2 linked regions of the Bythopirellula goksoeyrii genome follow. Each later gene encodes a partner of the first gene's protein in a complex. Links are inferred from orthologs where the notes say so. Each region holds a gene or a part of one and is shown on either strand. Other genes may lie near its edges. The genes, in order: Pr1d_RS23015 and trxA.

What was found.
Region 2: the proteins of Pr1d_RS23015 (region 1) and trxA are in contact, whole or in part, in an NMR structure (PDB 2IPA), measured with the Bacillus subtilis proteins. The link is inferred for Bythopirellula goksoeyrii from one-to-one orthologs.

What each region holds. Positions count from the first base shown.
Region 1 is NZ_CP042913.1:5,829,140-5,840,488, reverse strand. The notes cover bases 7,616-10,349. They hold Pr1d_RS23015 (arsenate reductase ArsC), read left to right. Parts: upstream 7,616-8,630; coding sequence 8,631-9,068; downstream 9,069-10,349. Other genes in these bases: arsM (arsenite methyltransferase), read left to right, coding at 10,161-10,349; arsB (ACR3 family arsenite efflux transporter), read left to right, coding at 9,061-10,164; Pr1d_RS23020 (ArsR/SmtB family transcription factor), read left to right, coding at 8,228-8,575; Pr1d_RS23025 (WD40/YVTN/BNR-like repeat-containing protein), read left to right, coding at 7,616-8,002. Outside these bases: Pr1d_RS23060 (sugar phosphate isomerase/epimerase family protein), read left to right, coding at 1-502; Pr1d_RS23055 (4Fe-4S dicluster domain-containing protein), read right to left, coding at 519-914; Pr1d_RS23050 (alpha-N-arabinofuranosidase), read left to right, coding at 1,167-2,723; Pr1d_RS23045 (DUF2585 family protein), read left to right, coding at 2,744-3,313; Pr1d_RS23040 (CBS domain-containing protein), read right to left, coding at 4,078-4,581; Pr1d_RS23035 (hypothetical protein), read right to left, coding at 5,816-6,022; Pr1d_RS23030 (hypothetical protein), read left to right, coding at 6,396-6,596; more of Pr1d_RS23025, read left to right, coding at 7,022-7,615; more of arsM, read left to right, coding at 10,350-11,057; Pr1d_RS23000 (glycine cleavage system protein R), read right to left, coding at 11,165-11,349. UniProt on the Bacillus subtilis protein: Catalyzes the reduction of arsenate [As(V)] to arsenite [As(III)]. In vitro, can dephosphorylate para-nitrophenyl phosphate (pNPP).
Region 2 is NZ_CP042913.1:1,701,923-1,713,266, reverse strand. What follows is about bases 4,856-7,584. They hold trxA (thioredoxin), read left to right. Parts: upstream 4,856-5,921; coding sequence 5,922-6,248; downstream 6,249-7,584. Other genes in these bases: Pr1d_RS06820 (coiled-coil domain-containing protein), read left to right, coding at 6,477-7,584; Pr1d_RS06830 (thioredoxin family protein), read right to left, coding at 5,040-5,609; Pr1d_RS06835 (hypothetical protein), read right to left, coding at 4,856-4,932. Outside these bases: Pr1d_RS06845 (carboxylate-amine ligase), read left to right, coding at 1-870; Pr1d_RS06840 (glycoside hydrolase family 2 TIM barrel-domain containing protein), read right to left, coding at 918-3,737; more of Pr1d_RS06835, read right to left, coding at 4,144-4,855; more of Pr1d_RS06820, read left to right, coding at 7,585-8,159; Pr1d_RS25695 (hypothetical protein), read right to left, coding at 8,205-9,089; Pr1d_RS06810 (tetratricopeptide repeat protein), read left to right, coding at 9,415-11,344. UniProt on the Bacillus subtilis protein: Participates in various redox reactions through the reversible oxidation of its active center dithiol to a disulfide and catalyzes dithiol-disulfide exchange reactions.

The sequences.
Region 1 (11,349 bases):
GATGGTACTAGGCTCGCCCCAGCAACGCAACTTGCTTCCAGGAGTGGGGTACGACGAAGCGGAAAGTTATGCCGCGGAGGTACTGCGCACCGCCATGCCAACATGTGAAGGATTGGGAGTAACCATCGCTTTAGAGCCCCTGGGACCTGCCGAGGGTGATTTCATGCTTACGGCCGAAACGGCAATCGATCTGGCAAAGTTAGTTGACTCCCCAAGTTGCAAGCTCCATCTCGATGTGAAAGCTATGTCCACCGAGCCGAACTCGCCGGACGTAGTCATTCGCGAATCCAACGATTGGCTGGTCCATTTCCATGCCAACGATCCCAACTTGCTAGGACCTGGCATGGGCAAGGTTGAATATGGTCCGATTTTCGAAGCCCTCAAAGACGTCGATTACACAGGGTGGGTGAGCGTGGAGGTATTCAATTATGAACCCAGTCCACAAGAGATTGCCAAGCAGAGTATCGACTACATGCAGAAGGTATGGGCCGCCTGTTTCTAGTGCCAAGAAAACGTCCTCAGTTCGCAGCCCGTAGTTCGGCTAGCTTTTGTGCCGTGCCCACCAAGCGATCCCAGTTGTCGTGGATGTACTCTGGCGGTCCACCGACTTGAGCCATGACTTGGGCAGCCTGTTCCGTGGGAACCATTTCGATGGCGTCCCAGGGGCAGACGAGCAATTCGTAGGGGTTCGATTTCTTGCCTGGGATGTGGACACACACTTCGCAGCCCACACATCGTTCCAGATCAATCTCGCACCACTGCTGGTTGCCTTTGAGGATGCCTCCGTTGAGGGACTTCAATTCGATACAATCAACGGGGCATACCTCCAGGCAGGACTCGCAGCCTGTGCAGTTGTCGGCGTTGATGATCGCCAATTCTTTCGGGACTTTTTTGCGGGGACCTTGTTTGGCCATGAGAATTCGTAGGGTTAGCTGCGAAGCTTGGGGTCCTAGCCGCGATGCACTGCATCGCCGGGCATTACATTGTGAAATCTGTCACAATCTTACCTTACCATCGGTCGATAGCCAAGCGGGACTATGGTTTTTCGAGTAGCTTAAAGCAGCTTTTAAGCCTGCATATCCAATTTGGGTACTTGCGAGCGGGCTATTTCTCAGCAGAATTCTGCTTATTAACTATTTGACTCCGTCTTCTCAAGGTAAATGAAAATGAACAAGTTCCTCCTAATTCTACTTTCGAGTCTGCTTGTATCTCAGGGGCAGAAGGTTGCTGTCGCCGAGGCACTCGAGGCCACCGCCACGATTCATGGGGATCGGGCTCAAGGGACGATCAGCAAGCACATCTATGGACACTTCATGGAGCACCTGGGTCGCTGTATCTACGATGGCCTTTGGGTGGGCGAGGAATCGTCGATTCCCAATACCCGCGGGATTCGCAACGACGTGATCGCTGCTCTGAAGGATCTGAATTGCCCGAATCTCCGTTGGCCGGGGGGGTGCTTTGCGGACGACTACCACTGGCGTGACGGCATTGGTCCGCGAGACAAGCGGCCCGAGCGGATCAACATCCATTGGGGGGGCGTCATCGAGACGAACGCGTTTGGCACGCACGAGTTTCTCGACCTTTGCGAAATTATCGGTGCGGATCCGTATATTGCTGGCAATATGGGGAGTGGGTCGCCTCAAGAGATGCGTGACTGGATCGAGTACATGACGTTCGCTGGCGAGAGCGAGCTGGCCAACGAACGACGCGCCAATGGTCGGGAGGAACCTTGGAAGATTCCCTTCTTCGGCGTCGGCAATGAGAACTGGGGCTGTGGTGGGAACATGACCCCCGAGTTCTACTCGGACTTGTACAAGCGATTTGCAACGTTCTGCCGCGATTTCAGTGGCAACCATCTCATGCGAGTCGCCTGTGGTCCGAATGGTGGTGATGACAACTGGACCAAAGTGGTTTTCTCGCGGGTAGGAGGACATGCTCAGGCTCTTTCGCTTCACTATTACACACTTGCCGCTCCCTGGCATGACAAACTCTCTGCAACCGGCTTTGGTGAGGATCAGTGGTTTGGCATTCTCCGCAGTACAATGCGAATGGATGATATTCTCAACTCCACCGAGGCGATCATGAACGACACCGATCCTGAGATTTATCGGGGTCTGTATGTCGATGAATGGGGAACGTGGTATCAGGTGGAAGAAGGGACGAATCCTGGTTTTCTGTACCAGCAGAATACGTTGCGTGATGCCCTGGTGGCGGGCCTCAACTTCCATATCTTCCAAAAACACCACCAGCGGGTGCGAATGTGTAACATCGCGCAAACGGTGAACGTTTTGCAGGCGATGATTCTGACCGAAGGGGAAAAGATGCTGCTTACTCCTACGTACTATGCCTTCGAAATGTGCAAGGTGCATCAGGATACCAAGTTTCTGCCTGTCGAACTTGAGACCCCCGAATACAAATTCGGCGACGCAGCGATTCCTGCAGTAAGTGTTTCTGCATCGCGGGGCGACGATGGCACGGTGTACGTTTCCTTCGTCAATACGCATGCCCACGACTCGATCAACTTGAAATGCCAGTTGGCGGGCGTGGATGCCCAAAAAGTTACCGGTCGAGTGCTCAGTGCCGACAGTCTCGATGCACACAACACGTTCGACCAGCCCAATCAAGTTGAGCCGCGCGAGTTTACCGATGTCTCTCTGAACGACAGTACCTTGAGCACGACACTGCCGCCGCATTCGTTAGTTGTAGTAACGCTCTCGAATTAGTCGACATTCCTAGGAGAGAGATGATCAGAGCCCTGGAGCGGAAGAATTGGCCACTGTTGGCAGTGATCGTCACGATTGTGCTGATGATCGTGCAACTCCGCTTGCAGCACCGCGAGTGGTTTTGCTCGTGTGCAACGTTGCGGGCATGGGTGAGTGACCCGGCGAGTTCTCATACCTCGCAACATTTAGCGGATCCCTTTACCTTCACGCATTTTCAACATGGCTTGGTCCTCTGCTTTGTCGTGGGCTGGTTGGCCAAAAATTGGAAGTGGCCTTGGCAAGTGTGGCTGGCACTTGCGATTGAAGCGGGCTGGGAGATTTTGGAGAACACCCAGTTTGTGATCAACCGCTATCGGGACGCGACTGCCGCATTGGGCTACACGGGAGATTCCATCGTCAACAGCGTGGGAGACGTGCTGGCTTGTTGGTTGGGACTGGTGGTTGCCAAAAAAATCGGCTGGAATGCCACCTGGGTGCTCTTCTTCGCGATCGAAGTCGTGCTCCTGATTACAATCCGCGACAGCTTGCTGCTGAACGTGCTGATGCTGTTCTGGCCCATCGAGGCGATTAAGCAGTGGCAGTTGGGGTGAGAGCGGGTGCGGGACACCAGACACCACAAGCCCTAGGCAAAGGCAAGAATCCTTTCTCGATTCTGCGCACCGCAGAGGGAGTTTCGAGCTGCTGGTTTTGTTGCAAACTTTTCCTACAAAACAAAACCCCCCATTTCGGCACGGTGAAAAATTGCCTCATCTCGTTGGCAGAGCAGGGGTTACGCAGATTTCGGTGCGGTTCTCTTGAAGAGGTTTTGAAAACGAAACCCCTCTGGTCGCTCCCGCAAAGCGGATTGCTTCGTGCCATCAAGGGCTATCGGCGCTAGACGGATCTCTAGCCCATGCCGCTGTTCGGCCCGTAGAGAAGCAGTTCAATTTTCAAAGATCGGCGCAGCGCAGGCGCGTGCAACGCCGATTCTAACAAATCGCGCGGCCAAAAACTTGCGGAAAGTTTCGGCAGTCGGCGAGAGGAGGAAAACAGTATCCATTTTGGGGACACCCGTCTTGCGTGGTGACGCAACGCTTTCGAACGGAACGACTTAGAACAGCCGGTTCGCGCTGCAACAGATGGGTGTCCCCAGGGTTCGCCCTCAGATCGAGTGGGAGAGTCGGTCATGATTGTTCCTCCTGATTCCGAAGACCGCGGTGAAAAGGAAATCCATGGGAGGGCGGTTATATCGCCTCGGGAACTCGGCCTTCAAGATGTGCATTGGTGTACAATCATTGGAGATTGATCAGCCAAATATTCCTGCCATTGCTATCTCTCATGGCATTCGCTTCCCATCAACGACTTTTCGATTATTTTATCGAGTATCCCCAGCGACCAGTCTGACGAAGTCGACTGCCGATATGATGCCATACAATTGGCCCCCTTCGTCGAGGACTAGTATCCGGTGAACCCCCGCCTCACACATCTTGGCAGCGACCTCCCGGACTAGAGTCTCTCGCTCGACCCAGAGCAGACTACTCGCCATGACTTCTTCAACCCGCACGTCGCCGAACTCCTCTAAGGCGAACGAGGACAGACGGATGCTTTCCCACCGCTCCTTCTCTGGGTCGTAGTACCGGGCTTCTTCCGAATTGCCCTCTTCACTCTCCTCACAGTGCTCTTGCTCGAAATTGAGGATATCAGTGGCCGAGATGAGACCGATGCAACGTGAGTGCTGGTCCACGACGGGCAGCCCTGTGACATGGTTCTCAGTGAGCAGACTCATTGCGTCCCGTAGTGTGTTGCTGGGAGAAATGGTGATGATATCACGCTGCATAATATCGTCGGCAGTCAGTGTGACAAAGGTTTTCTCGCACATCGTTTCTTCTCCCAAGCTCAAATGTTATAAAGGGCCAGAATCCCCATTGAGTGGATTCGAGCGAATTGGTCCTGCAATCAGTTAGCAGTTATCTCATAAGTCTTTCTGCGGTGAAAGGACTTACTTGGATATCGGTCACCGACGCTTATTCGAGGCAACTACAAGTGCAAAGAAATTTAGCCAACGGTGTTTCTGTCCATGATTGTGCGACAGCCACTACCGCTCGACAAGGTGGCTAGGGGAGACCGCCAGCAAGGTGGCAAGGATGCGGGCCTCGCGTAGTGCAGGCGAGCCCGTCCAGAACGAGTTCGCCGAGGAGGAACGGGAAAAATACTGTAGCTCAAATATGCTTGGATGGCAGTTAAAGCCTCAGCTTCGAAAGCTGTCTTAGCTGGCTAGAAACTCAACTTTTGTGGTTCGTCTGTTTCTATTGATAATCTCATCAAAGCGGTGACGATAAGTAAGCAGTGGCGGTTGACCACCGACATATTCCCAATGAATTGTGTCACACTGTGGACCAGCCGTCTTGATGAGCAGTTTGCTCTGCCTTGAGCGGCAAAGTCGTTAGGCTGTTTCTCTCGGCAGAGTTCTCGTGCAAAACCTACATGCTTCAGTTCTGATGATGCATAGATAGGTTTCACACACAGACCGATCTGCATGGAGGAGATCACAATGAATACCTCACAAGGAAGCTTGAGGGTTATATCCTACAGTACTGCAAAAGATGCCAGTCTTGAAAACCGTGTCGCTAACTACCTCTATCATCGGCACGTTCCTGGTTGTGAAGGCATCCACACTTCGGCCCACAGGGGGACCGTGGTCGTGAGAGGCCAGTTACCATCTCAGCATGCCAAGTGGTTGTGCTTCGAGTGCTGTAGCCGAGTGGCTGGGGTGATTCGCTTGATAGACAACGTGGCCGTGAAATGCGATAAGACAGGAAAGCCACTTCGTTGTAGAGTCTCTACGGTCTTGGATATGGCTTGTGAAACACCTCACCGCAATCCAAACTCACAACTCAGGATGACAGCGGCTCCTTGCGTCCGGGCAGCTTGATCCCACGGTCCAAGTTAAGTTGGAGTCTGGCTTGCCAGCCCGCCTCAGGTTAGTGCTTTACGTCTAGATGAGTCCGAGGGAGAGTCGCTTTTCCGCAAGTTCCTTTTTGGCGGCGATTTGGCATGCCGACGTAGCTTGCGTTCGACTGGGGTCGCCTTCCAATGGCGGCATCAATCTGCAATCAGGCAGGTGAATTAAACCACCGGCCCGTGTATGCACCGAGCGTTAGTCCGATTCCACCGACTAAGCAACTAACTGCCATGAAACAGCCTCTTAGCGAACCCGTTGAAGCTTCGAGTAAAGAGACAGGCAAGGAATACAGAAGCAGAATCGCTCCAAGTATTCCCGCTAAAATGCGAAATGGCAGCCGCGTGACAGTGTTTTCCATGTCATGGCCTCCCGAAGCCGGGCTCAGTGTTTAGCAGGACAGACTTTGTCCATAAAAGCATCTCTGAGCAGCACTTGGTAGTCTAACCAATTACCAAACCGAGAACTAGTGAACAATAGTCTGCTGACGCCAAACGCAGTCACGGCTAAGTTACGAGGATTGGCACGCTGAAGCGTGAAATGGCTCGGATCAATTGGTGCCCAGTAACGATTTTTGTAAAACTGCGATTGTCGAGCAATTAGAAAAAAGACTTATTGGAAACACCGAGGTAACACAGCGGTAACATCCGGTCCCTATCGTATATGTTGTGACATCTATTGAGTTGTCAACGTTAACAAACGTTTGCCATTCAGCGTGTACAAGGAGAGATGAAATGAGTGACCAGAAGAAAATAGAAGATCCAGTCGAACATTATACAGCGGTCGGAATAGCCTTGGGCGTTGCTTTGGGTGCGGGTCTTGGTGCGGCGCTAGGTAATTCTGGGACAGGTGTGGCTTTAGGAATAGCTATTGGTGCTGGGATAGGTATTAGTATCGGGGAAAGTCTAAAAGTCTTAAGAAAAAACAGTAACTAGAGGCTAAGCAGGATAAGGATACTCCATCCTAATTCGATCAACCAGTAATAATCAGCTGCCTACTCAATGCAGGTTGTGCGATACTGGCGAATAAGTTCTGTACGGAAAGCTCGCTTCTTTACTATTGCGAAACTCTTTAGGAGGTAACAGTATGGAAACTTTGGAATCATAGGCATGTCAATGGGTACGCTTGGCTTCATATTCGCGCTGTCGGCTTTAGCCCGAGTCCAGAAACTAGAGAAACGATTGAAAGAGGCGGGTGTGCTGACGGGTAAACCTCACAGCAACTAGGATTCACAATCAAAAACCATCCTCAATACTAGGCAAAGTATTGCCCCAGTTAAATAGATCCAAGTGCCATTCGCCGATGGCACTGGCACCCATGATGGATGAAACCAGAACATAATAGCGAGATGAGGCTGCAGATGCAGATGCCCCGATATTACGTCGGCGTTGGACTTGTGTTGTTCTCTGGGGCCGTCGCAAATGCGGTAGAAGAACACGCAGTCTTCAAATCTCTTGATGGCGGTCAATCCTGGGTTCGCTTCGATACCGGGATTCCACAGACAACTCGAACTAATACGTTCGGGTGTTCGGGGGAAATTCTGTTCGCGGGTACTGATTCTGGTCTATTTTTCATCGATGACAGGTCTCAACCGTGGAAAGCTGCTGGTGGATTGGCAACCAGCTCAGGCCGCATCATTAGCATTGCGACCGCCGGGTCGAATGTATTTGTCGGGACAGCTGACCATGGAATGCTAGTGTCAACCGACAAGGGGAAATCTTGGGTTCGCAATGCATCGTTACCCGTGCAAAAAGTGCGTTCTCTGCTCTTGGAGGATGGCAGGCTCTATGCGGGAGCTGACACCAAAGGCGTGTTCGTCTCCGACGACAATGGCGTGAGCTGGAGAAAACTTGGAGGCGGACTACCCGTTAATGCTCAGGTCTTTGACTTGGCCGTGGTCAAAGGCAAATTGTTCGCGGGCCTGTACAGCAAGGGGCTCTATGTCTGGAATGACGGGAATAGCCGTTGGACAAAGTCAGGGAATGTCTCGCCGTTAGTCCTTGCTTCAAGTGGTGATACTTTGATCGCCGGTCACAATCCTGGGGGGCTCTATTGGAGCGATGACCTAGGTGATTCATGGTTCAAAGGTACTGGCAAAAATGTTGGCGGCAAAGATAAATTTCCCGATATACTAAGTGATGCCCCCGTGTGGGAGGCAGGAGCAAACGACAAGCGAGCGTTTGCCGGGGCATCAGACGGAATCTACGTATCCAAAGACCATGGAAGGAACTGGACGCGTACAAGAAGAGGGCTTCCCAAGAACGGCCCAGGCATCGCGTTTCTTGTGACGAACCAACTTGTGTTAGCTTCTACGGTATTGAAGCATGACCCTGCTGAATGAGTGACGATGATCCGACGGCATTCAGCAATCGACCGGTGGGATAAAGGGTACGCAGCTGAATTCATTGGTGAAGTTTGCCCCCTTTGTCTCTTAATCTCCCACCTAAGCTGTATATTTTGTGTCGCCGTGAGAAACGGATTCAGGCTAAACCTCCTATAGAACGACACAGTCGACTTGACGGTAGTCCCCCTGTGCAATACAAAGAACATATATGGAGGCGCGTATATGACAACACCAGTAGCCGATTCGACCGAAGTATTTCAAGCGTTTGCGGATGCCACCCGCTTGCGATTGCTCAATCTTCTTGTCGAGCAGGAGTTGTGTGTGTGCGACCTGTGTGAATTACTCGACGAAGAACAGCCGAAGGTGTCGCGCCACTTGGCCTATCTGCGTCGAGCGGAACTTGTCACAGTTCGCGATGAGGGGAAATGGAAATATTATCGTGCCGCTCGTGGTGCGAGTGGCTTGCGAAAAACACTACTGAGGTGTGTTAAGACCTGCCTGCGAGAAATGGAACCGTTGAATACGGATCTCGATCGCCTTGCCCACCATGAGTGCGACGACTGTTGTTGAAGTGGCCAGTGAACCTAGAAAAACAAGCACGAATTGATAAGAAAACCAGACAATAATGCCTAAGATACTCTTCCTCTGCACTGGAAACTCCTGTCGCAGCCAGATGGCTGAAGGCTGGGCCCGTCAGCTCAAGGCTGACACAATTGATGCTTATTCGGCAGGCATCGAGACCCACGGGCTCAATCCCAATGCAGTGAAGGTAATGGCCGAGGCAGGCGTCGACATCACAGACCAAAAGTCTCAGCACGTCGATGATTTGAAGCACGTTCAGTTCGATTACGTGGTGACTGTTTGTGATAACGCGGCTGAATCGTGCCCGGTGTTTCCAGGAGACGCTCGGGTGATTCATTGCCCGTTCGACGACCCACCACGTCTGGCCCGCGAATCGGAGACCGAGGAAGAAGGGATTGCCCACTATCGGCGTGTCCGCGACGAAATCCGTGATTTTGTTGCCTCGCTGCCTGGTGCGTTGGAGAATGCAAATCATGGATGATGTCAAAGCTGAGGTATGTGAGCCGCTCGGCTGCCCCCATGGCAGGCTCGGTTTTCTTGATCGTTTTCTTACGCTCTGGATATTTCTGGCGATGGCTGTTGGCGTTGCTGTGGGCTACTTTCTGCCAGGGACCGAAGGATTCATCAATCGGTTTCAAGTCGGTACGACGAACCTGCCGATCGCCATCGGGCTGATTCTGATGATGTATCCGCCCTTGGCAAAGGTGAAGTACGAGGAACTGGGGGACGTTTTTCGCAACTGGAAGATTCTGGGACTCTCGCTTGTCCAAAACTGGGTGATCGGCCCCGTGCTGATGTTCGCATTGGCAGTGATTTTCTTACGCGATTACCCTGAATACATGACGGGGCTGATTCTCATTGGGTTGGCCCGCTGTATTGCGATGGTCATCGTGTGGAACGATCTGGCCAAGGGCGACACCGAGTATGCCGCTGGCCTCGTCGCCTTCAACAGTGTTTTCCAGGTGCTGTTCTATAGTGTTTACGCCTGGTTTTTTATTACCTGGCTCCCACCGCTGCTGGGGCTCGAAGGGAGTGTCGTGGTGGTCAGTATGGGACAGATCGCCGAGAGTGTATTTATCTATCTTGGCATACCTTTCTTGGCAGGGATGGTCACACGTTTCGTGCTCCTCAAGGCGAAGGGCCGTGACTGGTATGAGCAGGTTTTTATACCCAAGATCAGCCCTCTCACGCTGGTGGCACTTCTGTTCACAATCCTGGTGATGTTCAGCCTCAAGGGGGACCAGATTGTTCGCATTCCCTACGACGTCCTACTGATCGCGGTACCATTGCTCATTTACTTCGTGGTCATGTTCTTGGTGAGCTTTTTCATGGGCCACCAGATTGGGGCGGACTACTCCAAGACCACGACGTTAGCCTTCACGGCTGCGAGCAACAATTTTGAGTTGGCGATTGCGGTCGCCATCGCCGTGTTCGGCATCAACTCTGGAGTGGCGTTTGCTGCGGTCATCGGTCCTTTGGTCGAGGTGCCGGTGATGATTGGCTTAGTCAGCGTCGCGTTTTGGTTTCAACGACGCATTTTTTCAAACGTCCAAATAGGTACTGGAGAACCATCATGACGGATTCCAAATCAATTCTCGAAGAAGTTCGCACTCAGTATTCGTCCGTCGCCACGAAGGGACTGTCGAGCGACCACGCGGGAGTAAAGGCGGTGGCCGAGGCGTTTGGTTATTCCGCAGACGAACTTGCATCAATTCCCGCTGAAGCCAACATGGGACTCTCATGTGGCAATCCTTTGGCAACCGCGGGGCTGCGACCGGGAGAAGTGGTTGTGGACCTTGGCTGCGGGGGCGGACTCGATGTGTTTTTGGCATCTCCCAAGGTGGGCCCTACGGGGAAAGCAGTTGGCATCGACATGAGCCAAGAGATGATCGATCTTGCGCGCCGCAATGCAGCGAAGGCAGACGGAGGCAAGCCGTTCGCAAATGTCGAGTTCCATCTTTCGACAATTGACAGCCTGCCGTTCGCAGATGGCACCGTCGATTGTGTCATCAGCAATTGTGTCATCAACCTCGCCCCAGACAAGAGTGCGGTGCTTCGCGAAGTGTATCGCGTTCTAAAGCCGGGTGGCCGGTTCGCGGTGAGCGATATCGCTCTAAAAAAGCCGCTCCCCGCCGAAGTCAGCGAGAACCTACCGGCGTACATCGGCTGCATCGCCGGGGCGATACCCATTGCCCAATATGAGAGCGAGCTTGAGGCGGCAGGTTTCGGGGCGGTCAAGATCCAAGACACGGGTTCCGACCTGAACGCTTACGCCCAAGCGGAGAATGCGGCTTGCTGCGTCCCAGCGGCGAGCGCTGGCAATGGAATAGAAATTCTTGAAACGCAGGAGTGCTGTGGAGCACCGCCCCTCTCGGGCGACGTGCACGCCCAGTTAGCCGACCTCCTGCGGCGGTACAACGTGAACGATTTCGCTGCGAGCGTCCGCATCTTTGCCGTGAAGCCTCGTTAGGTGATTTCATGACCGAACTCGACAATGTGCTTTAGGGCCAAAATAATGGTGGCGAGTTTCGAGTCATGGGTGAGGTCACATTGTGTGACGTCTGACCCTGACATCCCTTATTCCAGCTTCAACTCCACCATCAAGTCCGCCGCGACTTGCTCGAGCGCGCCTCGCAGGGTGCCCTCTTCCAAGCCTTCCGGCAGGCGCAATTTCGCCGTAGCGTGAAAGAGGCTTTGACCCGTGTTGGGGGCCGCAAGACACTCAGTTGCTAACTGCTCTACATTGACACCGCGTTCGGCGA
Region 2 (11,344 bases), 4.1 Mb from region 1 along the record:
TTGGGAATGGGACTCTGGTGGGGAGCAACCCATCCGTTCTCGCCGTGGCAGGAACAGATGGTCACCGACACAGAACGGTACTTGGATCTGGTCCAACTCCTCCAAGAATTAGCACGTCGCTTGGTAACCTTTGGCCTACATATCCATGTAGGAGTCGATTCCGGTGACAAAGCAGTCATGATCTGCGACCGCATTCTCCGACACCTCCCCACTTTGCTGGCTTTATCAAGCAGCAGCCCTTTCTGGGAAGGCCGCCAGACTGGGTTACAATCCTACCGCTCGAAGATCATGGAAGGCTTGCCGACGGCAGGCTTACCAACCTTGATGCGAAACTGGAGCGAGTACGTGTGGCTTGTGAATCACATGGTCGACACTGGTTTTATCAACACGATCCGCGAAATTTGGTGGGATGTGCGACCTCATCACAGTTTCGGCACGGTGGAAGTCCGTGTTTGCGACATGCCGGGCAGTTTGGAAGACACGTTGGCCATCGCGGCATTGGTGCAATGCTTGGTGAAGACCCTCTCTGATGAGATCGACAACGGCACCTACCAGCACGACTGCCATCCGATGATGGTGCGGCAAAACAAGTGGCGGGCCGCCCGCTACGGCACTGCTGCTCAACTAGTCGATTCCTTCACTTATCAGGTCGTAACAGTCGAACAGAGCGTCAATAAACTCGTCGATCACCTCACACCGATGGCAAAGCAACTCGCTTGTGAACATCACTTGGAGCGATGTCGCCAGATTGCCTCGGAGCCAAGCTGCGCCGATCGGCAACTCTCAATCCAAGCCGAGACCGGCAGTGCCGAGGAAGTTGTCCGGCGTTTGACGGAACTATCACGCGTCTCACCTAAGAACGCAGATTAATATCTACAAAGACTTTTTTATCGCTTTCTCAGCAAGCTTGCCAATTCTTATTCCCCGAAATAGAAGCTTACCTTTCCCTCATATATGCCCTTACCCACATTGGGCTGACCACGCGGGCCAGTGGTTTCTGGGGTTTTAAATTTACTTCCCACCGCTGGAATGGCATCGAGCAATGCTATCCCACACTGGGGAAGTTCGAATTTTGTTTTCCCCACAAAATCTTCTGGAGGCTGTTCAGGCAAAAGGACTTGCAAGTAACTTTCTCGATCATGAGGCACGACCGTAATCGGTCCTTCACTCGTTTGCAATCGCATCCAATGCACATCGGAAAAGCAACCTGCAAACTCCGGGTAGTCCCATTCCGAGTAGCCTGTAATCGTTTCGTTCTGTTCGTTTTCCCAGACCCCAAGGGTCCCACCCCGTCGGCGATTCTTCCAAACCCGAAACGGCCCGTTTCCGAGCCATTTCTTCCCTTGGACAAATTCGGCAGGATAATCGAATGTTACACCGAAATAGTCGGACTCTCCTTTCGCTTGATACGCATAGGTGCAGTCGATCCAACCGCTAGGATGAATCGCCCACGTGACACTTCGCAGCCCACCAGAGAATTCTCCCTCAATCAGTGCAACTTCGTTTTCCATTCTGTGATTCAGTGAAATCAGCGAAGACGGTACTGTCGTAGCTTCTGGGCCATTGGATAGTGAGTACTTTTGATCCCCCCGTCGCACTCCCTCTAGCATCCCTGATTGCTTATCAATCGCTACCTGAAGATCTCCGACCACCGCTGAAATCTCCTTTTCAGTCGAACTAATCACTACGCTACCGAGCCGATTGTCATTTTCCATGAATGCTTTCGGCGGCAAGTCTGATAAAGGCCAGACCCATGTCCACAGTTCACGCCCCTGAGGGTTGTCAATTCGTACTGCCAAGCAATCTGCCGAATGTTGATCATTTGGCAGATCAAGTTGGAGCGTTCCTTTTTTGCCTGGAGCAATGGAGGGCAACGCGGGCTCCCCTTCGGCCAGAACTTCGTAGCCTGCTTCAGGGTCATCAAGCTGGCTGAATTTTCGTAGCTGCCAGGTTAACTTGCATTCACTAACATCTGTAAAGCTGTACTCATTCTTGATCTCAAGCGAACTCTTATCACTCAAACTAACTTGTACAGGCGACCAAATCTCTTGAATCGTATAGAAACTCGCTTCACGTTCTCGATACGGACCAACAATACCATCGGGGGCTTGATTGCCAGCACAGTCGATCGTGCCGTCGGCTCGTTTGATCCCTTCATCAAAAAGCACCCACAGGAAAGCTCCCCCAAGAACCGGGCTCTGTCGCATCATCTCCCAGTAAGCTTCAAGCCCCGCACCACTCCCACCATCGTACAAACCGTGCAGCATTTCGGTGGGCATGTAGATATATTTATTGGGATCGTTCACATCTTCCCACTCCTGATAGACCTCTCCCGTCCCGTGGCGTGTGGGAACTCCTTTGCTGGCAACCTCGGCCCGATCAAACTCCAAATAGTGGGCCGTATTGACGTGGTTGAATGCCTCCCACGGATGCAGAACCGTGCGGTGCTGTGGATCGTACCAGCCGAATTGTTCATCGAGTGAATAATTAAATCCCCCCTCGTTGCCATTGTCCCAGAACAACACCGCGGGATGATTCACATCGCGCGTAACCAGTTCCTTGACAAGCTGACTGCCAATTTGGGTGTCGTAATGCCAATGCCACCCAGCAAGTTCATCAAGGACGTACAGTCCCAATTCATCGCACAGATCAAGAAACTGGGGATCGGGGGGATAGTGCGACATTCGCACCGCGTTCATATTCATCCCTTGAATCGTTTCAATATCTAAGCGATGAACCGCTTCGCTAAGGCAACGTCCCGAATCCGGCCAAGTCGAGTGTCGATTCACCCCCTTGAGTACAACTTTCTGACCATTGACATAGATGCCATCGTCCGCGCGAACTTCTACCGTACGAAAGCCAAACCGCTCCGTCGTACTGTGAAGAACTTCAGAACCACGTTTTAACCGGAATTCTACTTGATAGAGATTCGGCTTTTCTGCGCTCCATAACTGGGGAGAATCAAACTTTGCTGCGACCGTAGTCGAACTGTTGCTTCCCGGAGTTATTGTCTCAACTCCAAAGGGCGTACTAACAGGCTCGCCATCGATGGTCTTTACCTGTGCCTCGATGGAAAATTTCGGACCAATGTTTTTCGAGGTGTTCGTGCTTGAAAAAACTTCTGCCGAGAACTCACCGTTGGCTTGGGCATCAATCGCCACACGCTCGATGAACTGGTTTGGAACTATCTTCAGGTACACTGGCCGATAGATTCCCCCGAACACCCAAAAATCGGCCGTGCGCTCCGCCTTGTTAACCGATTCGTTGGCCGAATGTTTGGCCACATCGACCTCAAGAAGATTCTTTTCACCAAACTTGAGAAAGTCACTTACGTCATATTGAAAACGATAGAACCCGCCTTGATGTGTTGGCCCAACAGTCTGACCATTGAGCTTCACTGTTGTGTCGGTCATTACTCCCTCAAAGACCAGCAGAACCCGCTCGTCCTCCCAATCTTTCGCAGCCTCAAACGTATGCTTGTAGAGACCGCGCTCTTCCAAGGCAGAACCGATGTCTTTCTTGTAATTAAGCGAACCAAAGCCCAACACATCCCAATGCGACGGCACGGGGATAGTAGTCCACTCGCCGGACCTCGCTCCCGACGTACATTGAAACTGCCAATCAACGGTATGATCTTTGTCGGTACCGGATAAATAAACCTGCTCCGTATGCTGTGCGGAGCAATATGCTGCCAAGAATACGTTAATGACATGTGCGAGAAGGAGTCTCTGCGACACGAAAACCATATCACCCCCTAATAAGGAAACCTCAGACGAGATCTAGCAGCATACGCCTACATAGCCTGCAGAGATTCCTACGCGTCGACCTAATCTGAAACAAAAGAGTACAGCCTATCAGGCTACTTCGACGCTAGTAAGCACCTTGCAGCACATCAAATCGACTGCGAACAATACTTGGAGTTGTGCCGGGATTCTGCCATTTAGCCAAGCTGCGACGACCGGAAACTTTCAATCCAAGCTGATACCAGCAATGCCGTAGAGGTGGTGCGCAGACTGCCAGAGTTATCAAGGGTTTCGCAACTAGAATAACTTTAGGACCGCCATCTCTCCTCAGCCAGTTCGCCACAGCGACCTAGCTTCCATTGAAGGAACTGTCTCCAGCTACATACATGACTCATTGTCTCTAATCGACGGGTTCGATATCGACATTGATCCCCAGCAATTCCCACTTTTTATCACGCCATACATACTTGTACGAAAACTTGACACGCGAAGGCTTCGACGGAAAATATCCCTCTAATGCCAATACGCCTTCTGCTGACATCGCTGGTTCGGCGGTGAACATCGGCTCAAGTTTCTCCAGCACGGAGAGATCGACTGCTGAATCGATGAATACTGAAAAGATCTCGTTGAACTTTTCTAGCGGCACTTGTTCTTGAAACTCCCTCGACAACCCGGCGTGAAACTGAGTGTAGTCTTTCGCGTTGATGGCAGCGGCAAAGTCTTGCGTAGTTTCTTTGATCAAAACGGCCGCCTCTGCCTTCGTTGGAATAGCCACATCGTTGGTAGCTTCTGTGTTCAGTCCTGCATCTTTTTTTTGAATACCGTAGATCTTCCAGGCACCTGATTCCTTAACAAAGCTGATCTTGAGGGGAATTGAACCACCAGTCTTCGTCAGCACGGTCCCCTCCAATTCGCCGGATCCATTGGCGACAGACCGACTATTCCAACTGGCCTCCTTGAAATCGACCAAAGTTGATTCGGTGAGGAAAGTTTTCAACTCATCTTGAGTTGTAGCCGCCTTAAACTCTTCTGCCAGGTAGTCGCGAGACTCCACTATGTTGCCGCCCGCCACCTGTTGGAAAAAGCCGTCCGCCGTTTCCACGATACCACTGGTGATGAAGAAAACACAGAAAATGCCGACCGCTATCAGAGCTAACAGGATTCCGACTACTGCGAGTAGTTTCTTCATTTTTGGCTCTTTCAAAAACGAGACTATAGAATGGCCAGCAACAAGTTCTAGCCGCCGGTGTGTTGGCTTGCTAGTCATGAAGGTGAGGTATTTGGATCACCAATTTTTCACCCCGGTTCATTCCCCGGTTTCCATTTGATATTGCAGCCCAAACTGGGAGTCTGATCTGCGCTGGGCTTCTTCCCAGCTAACACGGCATCAAGCGCAGCTCTCAGGTCGGCACCCGTCACGGGGATTCCGCTGTCGGGACGACTCGCGTCGAGTTGGCCCCGATAGACTAATTGATGCTGACTATCAAACAGAAAAAAGTCGGGAGTGCAGGCTGCTTTGTACGCCTGGGCGACTTCCTGGGTCTCGTCGTAGAGATAGGGAAACACATAGCCACGCTCCTCGGCCTCGGCGACCATTTGCTCGGGAGAGTCCCCGGGGTAGTTGGCCACGTCGTTGGAATTGATTGCTACGACTGCCGCTCCTTTACTAGTGTACTCCTGTCCCAACCTGGCAAGTTCGTCGGCGATGTGTTTGACAAAAGGACAGTGATTGCAGATGAACATTATCAACAGGGCAGGGGCGCCGGAGAAATCACTCAGCGAGACTGTCTTGCCGTCAACGTTCATGAGCGAGAAGTCAGGAGCCTGAGTACCTAGGGGAAGCATATTGCTGGGTGTGCGGGCCATGGTTTTATTCTCCAAAAATCGAGAAATGTATTGAGTAAGATGATCTACGCCCCGGGTGTCCAAGAATGGGGCTCAATCGGGCTATCCTCCCAAGTATCTAGCATCGCCCGGGTTTCGGCAATGCACTGGAGGGTTCGTTGACAGTCGCGAAAAGTATGCCAATAATCTTGAAGCAATCGGTTTCACGCAAGTTTGTGCAGATTTGCCAATTTGTATGCCGATGTCCACCAGAACCAGATAGGTAGAGTATCAAGTAGGATGGCCTGATTGACACGAGAGATGTCATCACTATCCAGAAACAAGGAGATAATCATGGGTGCTGTAGCAGAAATCAATGACACCAATTTTGATGCCGAAGTGCTGAAATCTTCCGAGCCCGTGCTCGTCGATTTTTGGGCGCCTTGGTGTGGGCCATGCCGTCAAATCGCGCCACTCGTTGAAGAGTTGGCTGGCGAGAATGCCGGTTCAGCCAAAGTGATGAAACTCAACGTGGATGATGCCCCCTCCTCGGCCCAGAGCTATGGCGTAAGCAGCATCCCTACGATCATGATCTTCAAGGACGGCGAAGTCGTCGACCGTTTCGTTGGGGTGCAGCCCAAGAATCGTTTGCAAGAAGCGATTGACGCCGCCAAGGCTTAAACTCTGGCATCTATCCATCATGCTTAAAGTCAACGATTAGCCGCTGACGGAACCACGGGCTTCCGCCAGCGGCTATTATTGTTACTGGTGCTAGCAGTGCTGGTTAATGCGAGCTTTTCTCTAGCCTAATTGAACTCAGCACGCCAATGTGCCGATGTGACGTTTAGGTAAAGTTTGCCAATTGGCGAAACTCTGCCTCCTCCTCCAGCATTAGCGGGCATCTCTCCCATGGCAGCGAACAATCCAGAGCAAGGCAGTATCACTGAAGGCGCAAGTCCTCAGCGCGAGATGCGAGTCGATTCGGCTCATCCGGTATCTCGCGGTGTGGCAGCTGTTCCCAGTCGTGCCTCGGTGGAAATTGGTGCGCAGAGCGACGAAGGGGATGAATTTGGCATCGATGAGTTGTTTGCCGCGGGAGCGCCACCCGAAGCCCTCAGCCGCCATGCTGCCGATCTGGCAGAGCGACTCCAATCGCGACTGACCGAACTAGATCACCGAGAGTCTGCGCTCAATGGGCACGAGGCCGAACTGGAAAGCCGTATTCGCAGTGCTCGATTGTGGCTTGACGAACGGGAAAGTGAGCTCGACGCGCGGGAAGCGGAACTCGAAGAACGTGCCTCTGATCTAAACAGTCAAGGCAAATTCGCTGTCGACAAAGGCCAGCACGAGGCCAGTGTCGAGAAATCGCTCAAACTTGAAGAGCGTGAGCGACAACTAGACAAACTACAGGCCGAACTCGACTTTGCTCAAAGCGAGCTGACTGAGAAACTCAATGAACTCGAACTAAAGACGGCTCTCTGCTGTTCGAAAGAGGAAGAGTTCACCGAAGCAAAGCTTGCTTGTGAAGAACGCCATCGGGAAATGGATGCCCGCGAAGCGCAGCTGTACAAGCAAATGGAACAAATTACGACGACCGAAGTCTCCTTGCAGCAGCGTTCGACGAGAATCCACGACGCAGATTCTGAACTAAACAAACGCCTGGAAGATCTGCGAGCTTGGGAACTAAGATTGGGAGAAGAGAGTAGCGAGCTAGAATTCCAACGTGCTGAACTCGGGCGCATCCAGCAAGAAGTGGAGTACAAGCTGTGCGACGCCACAGAACAAGATCGCCGTATTCGCTTCCGGGAACAAGAAATCAAGACCGCTCTGCAACGATTTGAACGACTCGGTGTCACAGAGCAGAAAATGGTGGAGCTGCAACAAACAGCCAACTTGTTCGAGCAGCGAGCGGCAAATCTCACAGCCGCTGAATCGATGTTGGCCGAACAACAGGTGCAACTCGCAGAGCAGCGTTCAGAACTTGAGCATCAAGAGCTGAAGTTCAAAAACCATGTCACTACAGAGCGCAAGCGGTTGGCGAAAGAAAAGGAAACTACCAGTCTGCAGCTGGCACGGCGAGAGCAGGAAATCGACCGCCGTGAAGCGATGCTGGACCAACGTCAGGACGCGCTCGAGCAATTGCAAGAAGAATTGCGCAGTGCGCAACGAGAAGTGTTGGAAATCCGGCTGGCCACGGAAGAAACCTGGTTGCAACTACAAGGCGTGCTCGCACCGGCAACCTTGTCGCGTTCCATATCGCAATTGCGTGTGCGACTTGCCGACCATTTTCAGTTGGCAGCGGACGAAGCAAGCCGTCGCCATCGGGAATTGGAATCCGTGCGTAGCGAACTGGCTACGGAACACTCCCAATTGGCCAATCAGCGTCAAGACCTACAGTTGTGGCTGGACCGCCGCGAGCAAGACCTCGAACAACGGGCAGCCCGACTGGTCGCCCGCGAGCAAGAACTCGATGCCCAGCAGCGCACTTACGAAGAAGCCGAGCTAAACTGGCAAGCCCAACAAGCAGAGTACCAACACGAACTGCAGCGGCTGCTGGCCGCTGAACGTGCCTGCTGGAGTCACGCGGCGTAGCGAGACGGATGGAATCGGTCCAATTCCGCGCTGGTTCCGGTTGTGTTAGCTGTTGTCCGCCGATTGGTCGCTTTGTGGACCGACAGTTTCGGGAATATCCAATTTCTCCGGTGTGGCATCTTTCTCGCCGTCTGGATTTCTCTCGCTGACGGGTTTCCAGTTGCGACGTTCTACCTTTTGGCCGGCAGTTGCCTGCTGGGCTCCAGCGACGATCGCCATTGCGTTCTTGATCTCAGCAGGAGAGAAATACGGATCTCGCACAACTTGGCGGGCCGTGCCCGTGAGTTTGGCGGCAAGTTCTTGCCAACTTACATTGCTATTCACATTCCAGACTGCTGCTTGCGCTGCAGCAGGCTGCAGGTCACCATTGGCATAGGCAGCCACAATTTCAATCACAGCGGGGTCGGCGACAACATCTTCGATGGGACGAATTTCATAAGGCTTGTTCGACGAAGGATCCCGAAGACCATGGTCCAGACACAACAGTGGGACGTCGATCGTGTTGACTTTTTCAGGGGCAACATTGAAGCGTCCGCCACCGCCGCCTCGACCACCGCCGCCTCGACCACCGCCGCCTCGACCGCCGCCGCCGCCGCCGACACTTTGCTGCCCGCCGCCGCCGCCGCCCAAACCGCCACCACCTCCACCACCGCCAAATTGATGCATGACGGGAACTCCAGCAAAGGCATCGGGAATGAGCACATCAACAGGTTCATCGGTCTTGTTAGTCAAGAACAATCGGCCGCGCTGACTATCGCGAGCGATGAACTTTGCGTCGATCACGCCTTGGTCGATGGCATCGAACACATCGAGCGCCGGTGCCGTCTCAGCAGCAGGTTCATCAGCTCTTGAATGCTGCCCACTTACGGCAGTTCCCAAGACCATGATTGCCAATACCAGATACCATTTCATCATTTGGGCGGACGCCATGACAGTACAACCTTTTCAGAAGCCGAGGACTACTTGGTTTCTTGAAGCCCCAGCTGATCGCAGGGCTTGAATTACGAAGGGTTGGCTGAATTGACAATAATTCAGCCGGTCTCTCCAGCATAAACTGGCGCACGCCAATTGCCAACATTTTCATGAATGTCCCCGCCAAATCGGTCGGTTTTGCCGCCTATGTCTTGAATGATTGGCCAATATGCCATTTTGGGAGCCGATTTCTCAGTTTTCTCCCCATCAGCGGGAGGACGCAGCGGGGAAGGGTGCAATACTTGGAGATAGGCCCCCGATTTCACTCAGATCGCTTAAATCCGTGTCTACAACGCAACTTTCTCCAACCGCCAAAGCCCGCCACCAGAGCTGGATCATCTCTCCCTGGTGGGACATGACGTACGTCGTAGTCACGCCAATACTGATTGTACCGGTCATATTGGTTCTGGTGCGTCAGTGGCTCACCCCCGAGCAAGTTTCGTTGGCGGTGATATCATTTGCTTCCCTGGGACATCATCTGCCAGGCTTCATGAGGGCGTACGGCGATCGAGAGCTTTTTGCGCGATATCGCATGCGTTTTCTTTTCGTGCCTCCTCTGGTGTTCGCTATGGCTCTCTGCTTTACGCCTCCCAGCGGATTGGCTCAGTGGCTCCACCTTCCTTGGCGACATCTCCACGGACTAGAGTTGGTCTTGCTGATTTGGGGCACTTGGCACGGATTGATGCAAACATACGGTTTCATGCGCATCTACGACCTGCGACGGGGAGTGACCGATCGCTTGACTGCCCGTCTCGATCATTGGCTCTGCCTGACTGTGTTTGTTGCTGGTGTTGTGTTCAGCGATGCCCGCATGTTCGGCATTGCCAAAACGATGTGGGAGTCTGGCCTTCCTATATTTGGTCCCGTCTGGCTCGATTGGGCGCGGCTGCTGATTGGCGGAGCGCTGATCGCGGTCCTGATTGGCTATCTGGTGAACCTCCTACGACTGCATAAAGCCGGCTATCCGATCTCTTGGGTCAAACTATTGCTAATCGGTACGACTGGTTGGTTCTTCTGGTACACGGGACGACTCTCGGTCAATCTCTTGATTGGCATTGCGATGTTCGAGATCTACCACGCCGTCCAGTACTACGCGATCGTATGGATCTACAACAAGCGCCTCTTCAACCGCGCCGGCAATCGCTTCGGACCATTGGGTTTTCTCTTCGAAGATCGATGGAGCATGTTGGGCCTCTACTTGGCAGCAATTGCGGCATATAGCTCAATTCGCTACTTCACGGTGGACGCCAATGCCTACATTTTCACCGCAGGAACCGAGAATGCCTACCAGTGGCTTATCGCCGCTTTCGTGACTTCTTCGTTTCTCCATTTCTACTTTGACGGCTTCATCTGGAAAGTAAGTGAACGCAAGACACAGGAGAATTTAGTCGAGACTCCAACGAGCGATGCCCCGCCGATGATCACTGTACCGGCGGCAATCCATGCGGCCAAATGGGCATTACTACTTGCCATCATGGCGGGTCTGCTATTCGCTGAGCGCAGGCGCTTGCTGCTTGAACCTGAGGACGGCCCTTCCGAGCGTTTAGTCGCCTTGGCTGCGCTAACACCTAATCTTCCCGAATGCCACGCCTTGCTCAGTCGCAATGCATTGTCCAAAGGCAATGCCCCACAGGCCATACTCCACGCCGAGAAAGCCTTGGCCCTTCGTGAGCGTTCTCACACTGCCCACGCTGATTTGGGTCTAGCCTATCTGCTGGGCAACCGATTGCAGGAAGCCAAGCGGCAGTTCGAAAAGGCCATCGCCATCGCTCCGAATCAATGGTCGCATCATTGCGATCTGGGGACGGTACTCCACCGCCTGGGCGAGCAAGAACAAGCTGAAGTCGAACTGAAGCTCGCAGTTGAACTGGGCTCCGAGTCGGCCGAACCTTACGAACAATTGGCGGACTTTTATCTCGATCAGAACCAAACTCAACAAGCAGCAACGCTGTACACAACGATCGCAGAGCGATTCCCAGATTCTCTCATCGGAGAATTGGGAAAGATTCAATTACTCAACCGCGACGGCCATCACCACCAAGCGGTCGAACTGGCAAGCTTCCTCGCCGCTGACAATGCCGACAACTGGAGAGTCTTGGCCGCACTGGGCGCTTCGCTCAATGCCGCCGGAGACCCCCAACGCGCGTTGGTACCTTTGAAAGATGCACTTCAAATCAGTCCGGAGTCTGCTGAACTGAACTATCAGATGGGGC